2 regions of the Peribacillus sp. Bi134 genome follow, and region 1 is predicted to be linked to the other one. Evidence: riboswitches for the same ligand, from Rfam matches in the RefSeq annotation. Region 1 holds a riboswitch; the other holds the start of a gene.
The links. Region 1 has a riboswitch for glycine ahead of LQ188_RS19075 (amino acid permease). Riboswitches for the same ligand answer to the same signal wherever they lie in the genome.
Positions count from the first base shown of each region.

Region 1 (5,729 bases):
CAATGAAATTGACTGCCAATGCAATGATTCCCACATTCAAATCTTTCGCTGCTTGCGGCAAGGATGGAAACAAGGTCCCTATTGTCGAATGACTGAGTGTAATGCAAATTACGATGGCCAATCCTGAAATGATGCCGGAGATTGCGCCAAATTTATTGATCGGATTATTCCTTTTCAGACTAAAGAGCAGGGACGGGAAAAGCTGTGTGATTAGACTGTATCCCATAAGAATTAATGCTGACATCGTTTCGCCGCCGTTTAAGGTGAAGTAGACGGCTATAAGGGCGATGACTGGAACAAGGAACTTTGCCAATCGTACAACATGGCGATCGGATACTGCAGGTGCAAATTCCTTATAGACGTTTTTCGCGAGCAGTGTAGCGACGCTCATCAAAAGCATGGATCCCGGCACCAATGCAGTCAATAATCCAGCTCCGCCGATTATGCCTATAAACCATGGATCAAAGGTCTCGATCGAAAGGCGCAGCAATGACAGGTCTGCATCTGCCCCAACGAGTCCGGGCACTTTCAATATTGCTGTAAACCCAACAAAAAAGACGAATAACAGCATGAGTGTATATAAAGGGCTGATGATTGCATTTTTTCGAAATACCTTGCCGCTGCGTGCTGAATAAACAGCGCTGAAAACTTGTGGCCACATATAGAAGCCGAATACGAGCAATATTACCGTGGAGATGAACCATGATACGCTAAGTCCCTGATCTGGGAACTTAAGAAAACCAGGCTTGGCCGCATCAATCGCTTCAAACATCGGCTGAAATCCGCCGAAGTAATGAATCGGCAGATAAATCCCCAAAAATCCTATTATGGCGACCATCATTATATCTTTAATGACCGCTGTCCAAACTGAACCGTGTATACCGGAGATCATCACATAAATGGTAAGGCTGATCGCCCCCATCCAAACTGCCTCAGACATGGAGATGGCACCATAAGATGCTTCTGAGACAATGATCCCCAATCCTTTCAGCTGCACGACGATCACTGGAATCATCGACACCACACCGACAAGCGCAGCCAAAATTCCTAAACCGGGACTCTTATATTTGCTTACAAAGAAATCGGATTGAGACATCAGTTTATTTTCCTTGGCATATCTCCATATTTCCGGTAGGAGCCAATAGGATAATACGTAAGACAAAGTAATGTAAATTAGAACATATAGTGCGGGTGCGCCCTTGCCATAAGCCCAGCCGCTGCCGCCAAGGAAGGAGAAGGTCGTATAGATTTCCCCGGCCATCAACAGAAAGACGAATATCGCACCAAAACCGCGTCCGCCAACCGTCCATTGTTCCAAGTCCATATCTTTTCCTTTTGAAGAGCGTATGCCTAAAAATATCGATAGAAGTAAAAATGCTAAAATGATTAAGAGAGCAATATTCATTCCTGGTCACCTTCCCGATTCCTGGGATCCAGCTTATACATGATGCCCAGTATGGCAGAGGTAAGGACCACCCACATAGCCATCCAGAACATATTGAAAGGCATCCCTAATACATATGGTTCTATTTTATTAACAAAAGGCAGAAATCCTAGTATGCCTATAAAAGGAACTAGAGTAAGAATATATATAATCTTCATAAACAAACCCCTCCGTTTTAATAAAGTGAAACGCCCACCAATGGGGTTTATTCTTCAATGCCACTGATGGATGGGTGAACCAAACCGGGATGAAAAATTCATACATGACGGAAAAGGTCCGATAATATATATTAGCTTACACTATTTTGATATAAAATTTAATGCAGTTGCCTGATATATTTGAGCAACTGTGCGCAGACAGCCGAACAATGATATGTTCATAAAACAGATAAAGCCTTGAATTCATAGTGAGTTCAAGGCTTTATTTCCTTTAGCTATATTTTTTCCGAGAATTATATAGTATTACCAAAAGTATGAACCAGATTGGGGTCAAGAGCAGTGATAGTCGTGTAGCTTCAGCGAATAGCATAACAATAAGGATGAACAGGAATAATCCTAATATGGCGTAATTGACAAAGGGTGTAAAAGGAGCCTTGAAAGTCGATTTCGCTCTTAGGTCAGGCCTTGTTTTCGAATATTTGATATGGGAAATCAAGATAATGCTCCATACCCATATGAAACAGATGGCACTGATGGTCGTCACGACGGTAAATGCCTGTTCAGGTATCAGTTTGCTTAATAATGCCCCTATTGATACAACGATTGTGGATGTTAATAAGGCATTGCTCGGAACAGCCTGTTTATTTAATTTTTCCAGTTTAGCAGGGGCTTCGCCATTCCTGCTTAACGTATAAAGTATTCGGCTCGTTGAAAATAAACCGCTGTTGCATGCAGAAGCAGCGGATGTCAAAACGACGAAGTTGATGATCCCTGCAGCGACAGGAATGCCGATTAACGCAAAGACCTCTACAAATGGGCTGCTCGTGGCATCCAGTTGTGTCCATGGGTTGACGCAGAGAATGACGAATAGTGCACCAACATAGAAAAGTAAAATCCGGACAGGGATTTTATTGATGGCAGATGGAATGTTCTTTCTCGGGTTTGCCGTTTCTGCTGCGGAAACCCCGACCAATTCGACACCGACAAATGAGAAGACGACCAGCTGTAAAGATAATAGGAATCCAGAAATGCCATTAGGGAACATGCCCCCATGATTCCATAGGTTCGTTAGGGAAACCGTTCCGCTATTGGTATTGAAGCCGATGATCAAAAGGATGATCCCCACGACGATCAAGGCGATGATCGTGATTACTTTAATGATGGCAAACCAGAATTCCAATTCACCAAATAACTTAACGGTCAAAAGGTTCAATCCTAACAGAATGACTAGGCATATTAGAGCCGGAATCCATTGAGGGATATCGAACCAATATTGCATATAGACGCCGACAGCTATGATATCGGCCATTGCGGTCATGATCCAACAGAACCAATATGTCCACCCTGTCACGAAGCCGGCCCATGGACCGACATATTCGGTTGCAAATTCAGTGAATGATGTATACCCTGCATTGGATAAGAGCAATTCCCCTAGTGCCCTCATCACAAAAAACAAGGCAATCCCTATTATCAGATAGGAAAATAAAATGGAAGGTCCTGCTAATTGTATGGCTTTTCCGGAACCTAAAAATAATCCGGTGCCAATGGTTCCTCCTATTGCGATCAGTTGTACATGTCTATTTTTTAAATCTCTTTTTAATTCTTGTTTTGCCAATTCTTACGCCCCCGTCTTTTTATAGTCTTGGTAGTGAATGAATTTACCTGAATGGTCTTGGAGAGAGGGACTGATTTTTTCGTCCAGCTTGCCTTTCCCATTGGTTTTAAAGCTGTTGTTTTTAGTCCAACCACAAAATGGACAATAAAAAAAGAGATTGGATAATACCAATCTCTTAAAGGGTTCAGAATAACAATTTTATCATTCGTTACTCTTCTGTCCTTTTGCCTGAGATTGTGAATCCTTCGGCGCTGCACCTTGTACAGTCTCTCCAGAAGCTGCTCCTGCTATAGTGTCATCCATAGCATTCATCGCTTGCTTGTATGCGGTTGTGAATAAATGTTGTCAGTGATAATCTACCACTGCTGAATCATTCATTATGCTTATAAAATAATATTGGAATTCTATCATCTATTTTTCGGAAGGTCAACAAGTTTTTTTTGAAGTGAAAACGGCAATAGCTGTAGGTTTATAGTGGTCTTAATTTTTATTAAGGTACTTGAAAAATTTGTTTTTTAGATGATCACTATTATGAAATATTGAACATCATTTTTTTGAAATGATATTTTTAGATAAGGGGAATTGCCAAGATATATTTGGTAACTGTTTATTTCAAAAATACAATTGTATTTTTACAGAATATTTACTATTATAAGATAAGAAAACATAATTGAAGTGTTATTGATATTTTTTTCGATAAAGCATTTCTAACCGCAATAATTAATAGAGAGTCGTTCGTGTTAAGGATGGAAAAGCATTACCGATATTGCATCTGGGGGAGTTAAACATGTCGAACAAGGAATTAAAGAGAGGGCTGGAAGCACGTCACATTCAAATGATAGCTTTGGGCGGAACCATCGGTGTCGGGTTATTCATGGGATCGGCGAGCACGATCAAATGGACCGGGCCCTCTGTAATGCTTGCTTATGCCATCGCAGGTATTTTTATATTTTTCATCATGCGTTCCATGGGTGAGATGCTCTATTTAGAACCGACTACAGGTTCTTTTGCAACCTTTGCGAGCAGCTATATACATCCTTTGGCAGGTTATATGACTGCTTGGAGCAATTGGTTTCAATGGGTAATCGTCGGAATGTCCGAAATCATCGCGGTTGGGTTGTACATGCAATATTGGTTCCCGGATTTACCGGCTTGGATACCAGGTGTGGTCGCCATGATCATCTTGGGGGCGGCCAACCTCATTTCAGTTAAATCCTTCGGGGAATTTGAATTCTGGTTTGCGCTTATAAAAATCATAACGATCATATTGATGATCGTTGCCGGCCTAGGCCTTATCTTCTTTGGAATAGGGAATGGCGGGGATGCGATTGGATTATCGAATCTATGGGAAAATGGCGGCTTCTTTACGGGAGGCTGGACAGGATTCTTCTTTGCGCTTTCCCTTGTCGTGGCATCCTATCAAGGCGTTGAGCTTATCGGCATCACAGCCGGAGAAGCGAAAGATCCAAGGAAGACCGTAACAAAAGCAATCCAATCAATCATATGGCGTATATTAATTTTCTATATTGGTGCCATATTTGTCATCGTGACAGTCTTCCCTTGGGATCAACTGGATGACTTAGGAAGCCCATTCGTTTCAACCTTTGCTAAAATAGGTATCACAGCAGCAGCAGGAATCATCAACTTTGTCGTAATCACAGCGGCAATGTCTGGATGCAACAGTGGGATTTTCAGTGCAGGGCGTATGCTTTACACACTTGCATTGAATGGCCAAGCTCCAAAAGTCTTTGCTAAAGTATCTAAAAATGGAGTGCCGGCATATTGTACGATCGCTGTACTATTAGGATTGGGCATCGGGGTTATCCTGAATTACCTTGCACCGCCGCAATTATTCCTTTATGTGTACAGTGCGAGTGTATTACCCGGGATGATTCCATGGTTTGTCTTACTTATCAGTGAGCTTAAATTCAGAAAGGTAAATGCCGCTGAAATGGAGAAACATCCGTTCAAGATGCCGTTGGCCCCTTACAGTAACTATGCGACAATTGCCTTCTTACTGATGGTGCTGGTCGGTATGTGGATCAATCCTAGTACCCGGATTTCCTTGGTTGTCGGGATCATTTTCCTAGCCTTGGTCGTAGCAAGTTATTACATGCTGAAAATGGATAAACGAACACCATTGGATGTTAAATCCGATGATGAAATTTCGGGATAAGAAACTCTATCGGAAAGCCCTTCTCTTAATTCGAGAAGGGCTTTTTTGTCTTTGGTGATTGTTGGAATTCAGGAGTGAAGTGGTGGAATTCACGAGTAAAATGGCGAAACTTACGAGTAAAGTGGTGGAACTCACGAGTAAACCAGCGAAATTCACGAGTAAAACGGCGAAACTCGAGTAAAGTGGTGGAATTCACGAGTAAAACGGCGAAACTCGAGTAAACCAGCGAAATTCACGAGTAAAACGGCAAAACTTACGAGTAAAGTGGTGGAATTCACGAGTAAAATGGCGAAACTCACGAGTAAATCAGCGAATCTCACGAGTAAAGCTAATTAG
Region 1 covers NZ_CAKKLN010000008.1:142,524-148,252, reverse strand. The annotation lists gene LQ188_RS19085 (sodium:solute symporter) at 1-1,405, opposite strand, end outside; gene LQ188_RS19080 (DUF3311 domain-containing protein) at 1,402-1,602, opposite strand; gene LQ188_RS19075 (amino acid permease) at 1,874-3,217, opposite strand; glycine riboswitch at 3,424-3,502, opposite strand; gene LQ188_RS19070 (amino acid permease) at 4,005-5,393, shown strand.

Region 2 (5,729 bases), on a different contig from region 1:
GCCAATTGTATGTTTACCCGGAATAGGCGCTTCCATCCGCATATCTTGAGCAGCAAGGCTTAGTTTGATGTCATCCATCAGGTTCGTCACTTTATTCACCTTCACTCCCGGTTCCGGATGCACCTCGAAACGGGTTACTGCCGGTCCTTGAGTGACATTGACGACCTTTGCACGGACATTGAAATTTTTCAATGTCTCATCAAGTAATAATGTCTGTTCCTCGAGCCACACATCATCATGCACAGCATAAGTGGGAGGTGTCAGCAATTCGATATTAGGAAACACATAGTATGGATTTTCATTTTCATCCGCTTCGACGGAGCCAAAAACTGCCGGGATTTCGCCCTTACTGCCTTCTGCCGCTGCCTCTGTATATACTGCTTCTTGATACCCGTGTCCAGAAATCGGGGATTCCTGTTCCAAGAGCGGCTTAGGGTTGGAACCGATGTTGGATTCGACTGTATTTTCAGGCACAGCAGCGACGGTTTCGGAACCAACCTTAGCGTCCGAAAAGGTAAGTGATATGGCCGGAGTCTGCTCTTTCGGAATAACTCTGCCTTCCTCCTGTTTCCGTTCAGGAATGGCGGTTGGTTTCGCTTGTCCTGCCTCTGTTTGGGCAGAATCATCCATTGGCCGCTTATCAGGTGATACTACTGCCCTTTCCGAATTAAGGCTTTTTTTTTCCGGCATCATTTTATTCATGAAGTCATTATTTTTCCGATCTTGCTTAAGCATCATCACATTAAATGGGATATGTTTTTTCGGACGTTTGTGCTGCACTTCAGGTATTGCCTCAGATGGGTCTTCAGGCATTGTCCCTTGACTAACGGATGGTTGATTTGATTGTACAGCAATCTCCCCAGGAACCGATATCGCTTCAGGCGGTGTGTCGTCCGTCTGTTCCATGATGGATACAGCGACTTCGCGTCCAAATTCTACTTCGTCCTGTTCAATAGCCTCTTTTTCCACCGCAGGCTCAATTATGTTGGGCTCGATTACTGCTTGTTCTGGCAGTGTCTCAATGGAATTCCTGCGAAAGAAAGCGGGTATCTCTGAATCTTCCAGTTTTTCTTCCGCTTGTTCCGGTATAAGAACGGATGGTTCTGTCGTCAATTCCTCATGTGACACTTCTTTTGGAATTTCAGGAATCGATGCTGGAATCCCGATATCGGGTTCTTCCTTTTTTAGGACGGGCATTTTGCTTTCTAATTCATATTCGACAATTTCTTCAGAAACGACTGTTTTTTTTTCCGGACGACGGAACCCATAAATGGGTGAAGGGATTTCCGTCGGACGGAATGGAGTATTTGAAGGGACTATTTTTGAGACTTCCTCCCGTTCGAAGTTTCTCCGTTTTGGTTCAGGATCCCTCACAGGCCTTCTTGTTTCTTTGGCCGCGCTCCCCTTTTTGGGTTCATGATCTTCCCTGTTTCTTTCCCTAGGCTTTCTTTTGCTCTGTTCACGATCTGGAATGAGCGGAAACTTGAACTGCCCTTTTGGATATTGAAACAGGATTTTCGTATCAGGGTCTGGCGTCTGCGACATTTTTTCCACTTTTTGATTGTAAACCTTTATTTCTTCTTCCTTTGACTTCGCAAGCTTTGAAAAATCCATTTTCCTTAATGTCTCTTCATCAAGCGGTTCATCTATAATAATCTCTTCAATTTCAATAATTTCCTCTGCTTGGAACCATTTTTTCATCTTATTTAGCCATTTCAAAACTATCACTCTTTCTACATCTGTAGTTATGTAACTAATTCTACCAGTTATTTTAAAAATATCGAGAAAATTTAAGCTAAATTGGGATTAGTATCTATTTTTTTATCGCACTCTTACTAACTTAACGTATTTCGCAGAACTCCTACCCTATTAAACCCCTTCTGGTATGAGTTTAAACCTGCACTTCGTGAAATAACATTAGCCCTTAGTCTACTATTTAAATAAAACACCGCTGTTAAATCGCGTTTACAAAGAGATTAAGTTTTCATGCGGCGCAAGAAGCAGACTGGTCAATTCATTGAAGCATCCTTCACGAAACCTCCGGTGGCATCCTGAAACCCATAAAACACCGTTCGTTAATACCGAACGGTGTTTTGTGGGTTTCTGCACTTTTTTGCAAACAAATATACCAATGGAACTATTCCCATTCATAAAAATCGCATACAACTTGGGCCACTGATTTGGATGCGATCAAAAGGGCATCTTCATCAATGTCGAATTTGGGATGGTGATTGAAATATGCCTTCTCCACCCCTTTTGGTTTACAGCCAATGTAAAAGAAGCAGCCAGGAATCTTTTCTGCATAATACGAAAAATCCTCTGAACCAGAGAAAACCGGAAATTCCATAACCTTTTTAATATCTTGGTCTTTCATGCTTTCCAGGCTATTTTTCACGAATCCAGTCAATTCAGGGTCATTATATAACGGAGGATAATCAGGCACATATGTTAGTTCGCACTGAACATCAAATTCCGTTTCTATCCCTTTAACGATGCGGTGGATTTCCCTATCGATCAGCTGTTGGGTCTCTGCTGTCATATAACGGACATCCCCTTCAATTTCTATACGATCTTTAATGACATTAAAGCTTCCTTTTCCATCGAAGGAGCCGACTGTGACCACGCCCATATCAAAAGGGTTCAAGCGGCGGCTGATCACGGTTTGTACGGCTGTCACGAAATGGGCGCCTGCCACAATGGCATCATTGGCCATATGCGGGGACGAACCATGGCCGCCTACACCCTTAATCGCCAGCTTGAAATAGGTCCGTCCAGCCATCGAATAGCCGCCGTGATACCCGACAACCCCTGCAGGATGGGACGGAAATAAGTGGATTCCAAAAACGGCATCAAGTTCATCCAAAAACCCTGATTCCATAATGCTCTTTGCTCCACCTGGGGGTGTTTCTTCTGCATGTTGATGGATTATTTTAATCGTACCGGATAGGGAATCTTTAAGCTCATTGATGCAGTCTGCCAGAACCAATAAATAAGCGGTATGCCCATCATGTCCGCAGGCATGCATGACACCTTCATTTTTTGAACGGAACGGGACATCCGCTTCTTCTGTAATCGGCAACGCATCGAAATCCGCACGGAGACCTATCGTTTTCCCAGGTTTTCCGCCTTCGATCGTTACGATGATCCCTAATCCATTTCCTACATTCGTTTGAATCGACACATCCTTACCCTTATAAAAATCAATGATATATTGTGCCGTTTTTTCTTCTTTGAAGGATAGTTCCGGGTTCTCGTGTAAATGACGGCGGATTTGAACCATTTCCCCTTTACGGGCTTCCAGCATGTTCATTAATTTGCTTTTCACGTTCACGTTTATTCTCCCCCTTATTTCAAGTTGAGCATATTAGTAAGTTCCATGTTCGGTGCATGCCTTCCGATACAAAGTGCCAATTAAAAAAGGGCAGAGAAGGATTGCGTAAACTTACCGCTCCCCTTCTCTGTCCTTTTCACCTGAGAGTTTAGCTCCATTTTTGGTCATGGAGATTTCCCCTTTGGTGGCACACTGCTTCCTGCGCACTCTCCAGAGCTGCGTCCAGCTGCGGTTCCATTTACCTGAGAGATTTGCTCCAAGGGATCTTTTTGGAACTTGCTCCTTCGGTGGCTCAATGCTTGCACTCTCCCACAACATTCATCCGCTTGTTCTTTTTATATTCTCAAAATATTCCAATTATATTATCGCCGATTAAAAAATAAATATCAACTCTGAGTTATAAACTCTATTAAACTTTAAAAGGACCGCTGCCAGATGCTGACACGGTCCTTTTGTGATTCATTATTGTTCAGGCTTTTTGTTTTTACCCATAATGAAGATGGGCTCCAACTCATTTTCTTCGTAAAGGAATGATAGAGCCGTTATCGGAACATGACCGCTGGCAAAGAAGCTCATCGCCATTTGCGCAAGAATATCATAGCCCGTATCATTCTTCACATCGGCAATGATGATGACATCCTGATGGGGAATGGCCACAGCCATGGTTCCCTCGATCTTGTCCTTCATTTCCCGAAGCCATGATTCATTTAAAATCCTGCTGGCATCATATCCATCATTCGTGTTCAAAAAATAAAATGCATTACCTGCAACGATATCCGACTTCATTTCAGTGGTGAGGGAACGGGCATTGAATAGGGCAATTTCACGGATCCTGTCACCCTGCCAATTTTCCCGTTGAATCATCTTTTCATCTATAAGACGGTAGGTTTTCCCTAAATCAAGGGCATAAAAAACCCGGGTTTCAGCCGTATGCTCATCGAATAAAAACGGATTTCCTTCTTCGGATTCCATTGGAAAGGAGGTCGAGCGGATGACTGGGAAAATGAATTTCTCCTTGCCTTCCATACTGTGTTCTTCCCCCATCACATTCAGGGCCTCTTCCACGTAATAGGTAATTTCATCGATGGCCTTTTCCTGCACGTTTTCATAGTTAGCAAGCACAGGAGGCAACTCGATGGTGATCCCCTTCCCGGTCTTCACATTTTCCACCCGTAACGTATCTTGCTTGCTATCGAATTTGAATGAGCGATTCTCATCTTTTAAACGCTCCTTCAAGATATTTTTCAGCTTCGTGCTGTCCATTTTCATGACTGACCCTCCTCTTCATTGAAAAATCCCCAGCGAGAAGGGGAAATTGATTATAGTGATTGAATGAATTCCTCAATTTGTTCTTGCGTTTTGCGATCCTTGCTCACAAATCTGCCTAGCTCCTTGCCATTATCATACGCAATGAAACTTGGTATACCGAATACATCATTAGCCGCACACACATCGATGAATTCATCACGGTCCACATAAATGAATGTAAAGTCAGGAAATTTCGTTTCAATCTCCGGCATTATCGGTTCGATTACACGGCAATCTCCACACCATGTTGCTGAAAAAAGAAAGATATGTTTGCCTTCATTTTTAAATGCATCATATTGCTCTACTGTTTGTAATTTTTCCATTTGTATATTCCTCCTGCTCTAAATGACACCTTATTTTTTATAATCCCATCATACCAGAGTCTCCAGGAATCAACCATTAATACGGATCGGTTGAAAGTCACTGGTCCTCTTATTTCTGGGGCACGGATGAAACGATTTCCATCATTTGTTTTGCATCGGTTTTTAATTGGTCTTTATCCGTTTCGGTTGTCAGCTTCACTCCGCCGATCCCCACTGCAAGCTCATACTTTTCTTTCGGTATCTCTTTAATCGAAATAAAGCCGAATTTATCATCGGTTTGAAAAGAATGCAGTACTTCAAATTGATCCTCTTGTTCCTTTATGGCCAAATATAACACGGAGCTGTCTTCTTTTTCATTCGGATTGACAAATAATATATAAATCTTATCACCTTTTTGTAAAATCAAATTATTATCATGTTCTTCCACAACTTTAAAATCGTTTGGCAGATAGACCTGAATTAGGCCTGCCTCTTGATTGGGCTGTTTTTCATCGTCACGAAAAGCCACTTCAGCAGCCTTCATTGCCTTTTCGGTTTGTCTTTCGATACCTGAGCAGCCCACGATCAAACTGCTTATCAACAGGAAAACAAGAAAATTCTTATTCGATAAAGCCATCGTCATTCCTCCAGCCGTCTCTATTACTACCATATGGATAATATTATCCTTATTTACGGAATTCATCCATTTTCTAAAAAACATGGTACAATGAAAGCAATTTTATTATCGAGGAGGAAAACAATGAAGTTAATCGTGTATCTTGCTGGGG
Region 2 covers NZ_CAKKLN010000004.1:260,761-266,489, reverse strand. The annotation lists gene LQ188_RS09940 (DNA translocase FtsK) at 1-1,614, opposite strand, end outside; gene LQ188_RS09935 (amidohydrolase) at 2,138-3,325, opposite strand; glycine riboswitch at 3,551-3,653, opposite strand; gene LQ188_RS09930 (DUF1444 domain-containing protein) at 3,794-4,600, opposite strand; gene LQ188_RS09925 (thioredoxin family protein) at 4,651-4,962, opposite strand; gene LQ188_RS09920 (hypothetical protein) at 5,072-5,578, opposite strand; gene LQ188_RS09915 (YtoQ family protein) at 5,702-5,729, shown strand, end outside.
Region 2: it holds a riboswitch for glycine, as region 1 does, so the genes downstream of both, LQ188_RS09935 (amidohydrolase) here and LQ188_RS19075 (amino acid permease) in region 1, are expected to answer to the same signal.